Regions from separate parts of the Streptomyces sp. NPDC006430 genome, predicted to be linked through region 1. Evidence: riboswitches for the same ligand, from Rfam matches in the RefSeq annotation. Region 1 holds a riboswitch; the other holds the start of a gene.
The links. Region 1 has a riboswitch for cyclic di-AMP ahead of ABZZ20_RS35720 (transglycosylase family protein). Riboswitches for the same ligand answer to the same signal wherever they lie in the genome.
Positions count from the first base shown of each region.

Region 2: another riboswitch for cyclic di-AMP. It lies ahead of ABZZ20_RS22055 (LysM peptidoglycan-binding domain-containing M23 family metallopeptidase); the one in region 1 lies ahead of ABZZ20_RS35720 (transglycosylase family protein).

Region 1 covers NZ_JBEXQA010000060.1:13,984-17,063, reverse strand. The annotation lists gene eno (phosphopyruvate hydratase) at 1-489, opposite strand, end outside; gene ABZZ20_RS35720 (transglycosylase family protein) at 786-1,478, opposite strand; cyclic di-AMP (ydaO/yuaA leader) riboswitch at 1,481-1,651, opposite strand; gene ABZZ20_RS35715 (transglycosylase family protein) at 1,928-2,959, opposite strand; gene ABZZ20_RS35710 (cytochrome P450) at 3,062-3,080, opposite strand, start outside.
Region 2 covers NZ_JBEXQA010000015.1:94,584-97,663, reverse strand. The annotation lists gene ABZZ20_RS22060 (SGNH/GDSL hydrolase family protein) at 1-419, opposite strand, end outside; gene ABZZ20_RS22055 (LysM peptidoglycan-binding domain-containing M23 family metallopeptidase) at 585-1,523, opposite strand; cyclic di-AMP (ydaO/yuaA leader) riboswitch at 1,526-1,707, opposite strand; gene ABZZ20_RS22050 (tyrosine-protein phosphatase) at 2,019-2,837, shown strand; gene ABZZ20_RS22045 (aspartate aminotransferase family protein) at 2,866-3,080, opposite strand, start outside.

The DNA.
Region 1 (3,080 bases):
GTCCACGTTGGAGTCGGCGTGCGACCCACCGTTGAGGATGTTCATCATCGGAACGGGCAGCAGGTGCGCGTTCGGGCCGCCGAGGTAGCGGAAGAGCGGAAGGTCCGAGGCCTCGGACGCGGCGTGCGCGACGGCGAGGGACACGCCGAGGATGGCGTTGGCGCCGAGGGAGCCCTTGTTGTCGGTGGCGTCCAGGTCGAACATGGCCTGGTCGATCAGGCGCTGCTCGGTGGCGTCGTAGCCGACGAGCTCCGGGCCGATCTGCTCGATGACCGCGAGGACGGCCTTCTCGACACCCTTGCCCATGTAACGGTTGGGGTCACCGTCGCGGAGCTCAATGGCCTCGAAGGCACCGGTGGAGGCGCCGGACGGAACTGCAGCACGGCCGGTGCTGCCATCGTCGAGGCCCACCTCGACCTCGACCGTGGGGTTACCTCGGGAGTCCAGGATTTCCCGGGCTACGACGACGTCGATGGACGGCACGAGCATCTCCTTCTGGGATGTGACGCTGAGTGTGCGGTGGCATGTCGGGCCGTGGGATGGCCCCGCCGACTAGAGCCTAACCGGATCCGGGCACTCGGCCGGCCGACCGCCCGGACCCTGGGACGAAAAAGGGCCCGAATACCCCTCTTCTGGGACATAGTCGCGCGGTCGCGGGCGGCGCAGCCGGGACAAACGCCGCCGCCCGACGCGTGGGGGGAGACGCGCCGGGCGGCGGGGAATGCGTACTGCGTGCTGCGCTGCGTACTGCGCTGCGGGTGATCCGGCGGTTGTTACCGCAGGATTCAGCTGAGCTTCAGCTTCTGACCCGGGAAGATCAGGTCGGCGTCGGAGACGATGTCCTTGTTGAGCTCGAAGAGCTTCTCCCAGCCGCCCTTGACGCCGTTGGCCTCGGCGATGGTGCCCAGGGTGTCGCCGGACTTGACCTCGTACGAGCCGTTGCCGGTCTTCGGGGTCGGGGCCTCGGAGCGCTCGGAGCGGGTGGTCGGCGCCTCGGCGCGCTTCGTCTGCGTCTTCGCCTTCGACTCGGCCTTCTTCGGCTGGGTCTTCTGCTCCGTCTTCTTCGGGGTGTCGGTCGCGCCGCCCCCGGTGTAGGCGGAGTTGGACAGGCCGACGCCGCAGGACGGCCACGCGCCCTTGCCCTGGCCCTTGAGGACCTTCTCGGCGATGGCTATCTGCTGCGACTTGGAGGCCTGGTTGGCCTGCGCGGCGTAGGCCTTGCCGCCGTACGCGGCCCAGGTGGACGACGAGAACTGCAGGCCACCGTAGTAGCCGTTGCCCGTGTTGATGGCCCAGTTGCCACCGGACTCGCACTGTGCGACGCGGTCCCACTGGGAGGCGGTCGCGGCCGAGGCGGAGCCCGCGGTCATCAGGGGCGCCGCGACGGCGACACCGGCAACGCCGGCGAGCGTGACGATGCGGGTCGTCCGCTGGATGGCCGTGGCGCGGCGGTGCTTGCCCTTGCCGGAAAGCAGCATGGAGTTCTCCTCACCGACGCCTACGAGGTGAGCTGTCGGGTTCGGGCGGATGAGTGCCCGGCCGCGCGTCCGGCGCGCGACTTAACCCCTAGCCGTTTCCGTGGCCGTCTCTCAACGGCCGGTCCCGGCGCCTACCTTGGTTCCCCCGCTCCTGCCTTCGGCGCTTGACGCGACGACTGTTCCCTCCGGCCGCCGGCAGGATTCGGCGATGCGGTCGAAGGAGCTCGCGGTGGCGAGCGATTCAGAAGGTAGACAGGTCCCTCCCCGATGTTCAATGAGGAACATCGGGGAGAAACGACCCCTACTTGCGCTCTCCTCACGGGCGTTTGCGCAGGTGAGGACGGGGTTTGCGGAAGGCTCCGGGCGAGACACGCCAGTTGACCGGAAGAGACACATGTCTCACTTGCCGATAACGGACATTCACCCCTTTCCGGGTGCCCGAAGTGTCGTTATTTTGCGGTTAGATCCAGATTCTGACCCGGCTTGATCAGGTCCGCGTCTCCGCCGATGACCTGCTCATTGGCCTGGTAGAGCGCGTTCCAGCCGCCCTTGACTCCCTTGGCATGCGCGATGGTCGCCAGACTGTCGCCCTCCTTGACGGTGTACGAGGGGGCGGGCGCCGGATCAGACGTCGTCTGGGTCTCAAGGGCGGCGGCACCACGGTGCTTGCCGGTGCCGGAGGTGTCCGGGATGGCCGTCGGGTCGGTGGAGGCACCCGGGGTGGAGGGAGGCGTGGAGGCGCCGGGAGCGGTGGGGTTCGCCGGGTTCCCGGGCCCGGTCGGGTTCGCCGGGTTCGTGGGCGTGGTGGGCGTGGTGGGTGCCGTCGGGCCCGTGGGGGTCGAGGGGCTGGTGGTCGGGTCGCCGGGGAAGACCGGAACCGTCGGCGACGTGGTGGGCGCGTCCGGGTCGGGCATGACGGGCAGTCCGCTGCTCGGCGCGAGCGGCGCCGGCGGGATCGTGAAGTCCGGAGCAGGGGTCGGAGCGCCGAAGTCCTTCGCCTTCGCGCCGGTACCGCCCGCCGGGACGGAGTTGTCGGGGCGCACGGGGCTGGGGGCGACGGGCCGGTGCGAGTCGCGCAGGCCCGGGTCCACCTCCGCGGCGGGGGACTGCTGGGTGAGTCCGGCGGAGGCTGCGCACAGCGGCCACGCCTCGGGGCCCCGGGAACCGAGCACGCGCTCGGCGACGGCGATCTGCTGCGACCGGCTGGCGAGGTCGGGGCGTTCGGCGAATTCCAGGCCGCCCGCGCCGTTCCACTCCTCCTGCGTGAACTGGAGGCCGCCGTACGCCCCGGTACCGGAGTTGGCGCTCCAGGCGCCCCCGCTCTCACACTCGGCGACCTTGTCCCACGTGGAGGCGTCGGCCGCGCTCGCGCCGGTGGCGGCGAGCAGTGGCAGGGCCAATGCGGAGCCGGTGACTCCGGCGGTGACGACAATCGCGGGTACCTGGCGGGGGCGTCTGTGGCGGCCGTTCCCGGAACGCATGAGCTGCACCTTTCGCATAACGGCTGGGTAACGGCAGAACCTAGCCGCCTTTATCCGATTGTCACAACTCTGGTCGGGGGCTGACTTCCGGTCAGGGAGCCGTCAGACGTTTCGAGCTGCG
Region 2 (3,080 bases), on a different contig from region 1:
CGCAGGTGCTTGAGGACCGGCACGCCCCGGGTGTCGAAGCCGGTGGTGATCATGACCTGGCCGACGGCTCCGGTGAGGTCGGCGACCGCCGCCTCGAACCGTTCCGCCACGTCGTCCGGGTCGCTGCCGGGCCGGATGATGTCGTTGCCCCCGGCACAGAAGCTCACCAGGTCCGGTGCCAGCTCCTTGGCGCGGGGGACCTGTTCGGCCACGATCTGGTCGAGGAGCCGTCCCCGCACGGCCAGGTTCGCGTACCGGAATTCGTCTTCCTCGCGCTGATCGGCCAGGAGTACGGCCAGTCGGTCCGCCCAGCCGAGAAAGGTCCCCCCGGGTCCCGGGTCCCCCACACCCTCGGTGAAGCTGTCCCCGATCGCCGCGTACGAGCCGATGGTCTTGAGTGTCGTCGTCGTCGCTGCCACGGGACCATATCCTTCACCCCGGCACGTGACCTACGCCACCGTAGGAAGGGGTTGACGGTCCGTGATCTATACCACCTGGTCGGTACGGAATAACGACGCGTGAGGCCGGGACCCCCCTCGGGTCCCGGCCTCACGGGTCCGGCGCCTCTCCGACGGCGGGAGCCGTCAGATGCTCACACCCTTGGAGCGGAGGTAGGCCAGCGGGTCGATGTCCGAGCCGTAGGACGGGCCGGTGCGGATCTCGAAGTGCAGGTGCGGGCCGGTCGAATTGCCGGTGGAGCCGGACAGGCCGATGGTCTGGCCGGCGCTGACGCTCTGGCCGACCGACACGGACAGCTGGGACAGGTGAGCGTACTGGGAGTACTTGCCGTCCGCGTGCCGGATGATGACCTCGTTGCCGTACGCGCCTCCCCAGCCTGCCGAGACCACGGTGCCCGCGCCGACCGCCCTGACGGTGGTGCCGGAGCTCGCGATGAAGTCGACGCCGGTGTGGTAACCGCTGGACCACATGGCACCGGGGGTCTTGTACTGGGTGGAGATCCCACCGCCGACGGGTGCGACGAAGCCGGCGGAGGTGACCGCACCCGCGGCGGACGTGCCACCGGCGCTCTTCTTGACGGGCGCGGGCGCAGGGGCGGGCGCGGCCCCGGTCGTGGGCGCCGCGGACTTCTTCTTCGGTGCGGGGGCCCGCTCCGGCGCCGGAGCCTGCGGGGCCGTCTCGCCCTTCGCCCCGAGGGTCAGCTTCAGACCGGGGTGGATCAGCGACGGGTTGGCGCCAACGGCCTCGCGGTTGTCGGCGTAGAGCTGCTGCCAGCCGCCGGAGAGGTGACGGTCCTCGGCGATCTTGGAGAGGTAGTCGCCCGGCACCACCGTGTAGACGGTCGGCGCGGCCTGCGCGGCGGCGGGAGCGGTCTGCGGCGCGGCCGGAACCTGGGCGACCTGCACGGGGGCCGTGGCGGGAGCGGCGGCCGGGGCGCCGGCCGCGTGGGCGCCCGAGGCGCCCATCAGCGGCAGCGCGAGGGCCGCGCCGCCGGTGCCTGCGACGGCGAACCCGCGGGCCACGGAGCGGGACTTGGGACGGCGGTGCTTACCTCGTGCAGGCATGGCGATTTCCTCTCCGTCGCCTGCGAGGTGAGCTGTCGGGTTCGGACTGGAGATGTCCGGCCGCACATGAACGGAACAGAACATGTACGGCTTCACCCCGAGCTGTCCCGGTACGAAGATCGGGAACAGCGGCCTACCTGGTTCCCCCGCTCCTGCCGCGCATGTGAATAGTCGAGTGCGGTTTCCGGACGGCGGCAGGATTCGGCGGTCCATCCGGATCGATCGCGAAGGTAATCGAGTTGAGCCACACGGAACAAGCCACGAATTTCCCGACGCATTCACAGGAGTGGGAGTTCGACGGAATTCCCGTCACCCTCCGTCCATTCCCCACCGCCAACGACCGCCCCGGCCGGGCCATTCGACTTTGACGATCAGGCACTCACGGTCACCGTATGATCTGGCTCACGGGGCTGCGCGCGATCTCGCCTCCGGTTATGGCAAGTTGGCCCCAAGTAGTGTAATTCGGACACCCCACCACGATACGGAGGAGTTCCCGTGACTCAGCAGATACCCCCGTCCCCGCTGACGGACCCGACGCCTGAGCCGGAGCTGGCCGGAGTGCGCAACTTCCGTGACGTGGGCGGCCTGCCGACCATCGACGGGCGGAGGGTCAAGACGGGACGACTGTTCCGTAGCGGACATCTGGCACATGCCACCGAAACCGATACAGAGTTCCTCGCGTCGCTCGGCCTCCACACCATCTTCGACTTCCGCAACGAAGCCGACCACGCCCTGGAGGGACCCGACGTCGCACTCCCCGGCGTACGGAACGTCAACATCCCGCTGTCGGACCCCGCCGACGGCAAGGAGTTCTGGACGATGGTCCGCGACGGCGACCTCGGCCAGCTGCGCCAGATCCTCGGCGACGGGAAGGCCGCAGCCCGGATGACCCACTCGTACCGCTCGATGATCAGGGAACGCACCGCCGAGCACAGCCGGGTCGTGCACTCACTCGCCGAGGACAGCGTTCCGGCGCTCATGCACTGCGCGGCCGGCAAGGACCGGGCCGGTCTGTCGATCGCCGTCACCCTGCTCGCGCTGGACGTCGAGCGCGGGGCGATCGTGACCGACTACCTGGAATCCAACGCCCCGCACCGTCGCTACCGGGTACGCCGCGGCAGCGACGCGGCCGAGGCCCGCTCCCCCGAGGTGATGGAGCTGCTCGCCCCGCTCTTCGACGCCCGTGCCGAGTACCTGAGCGCCGCCTTCGACACGATCGACGAGCACTGGGGCGGGGTCGAGCGCTACCTTGCCGTGGGTCTCGGGCTCACGCCCGAGACCCTCGACCGACTGCGGGACCGACTGCTCGACTGAGCCGGCCCGGGACGGGTGGAGCAGGTGGTCAGCGGTTGCCGACGGCCTGCTTCACCAGCGTCCTGCCGAAGTCCCACATCAGCCCGCCCCCGCCGTGCGCCTCGTCCATGACCTCGCGGAAGGCGGCCACGAAACGGTCGACGTCCCGCTCGTCCACGACCAGCGGCGGGATGAGCTTGATCACCTCCAGGTGGTCGCCGGAGACCTGGGTGAGGATCCGGTGCTTCTGGAGCAGCGGCACCA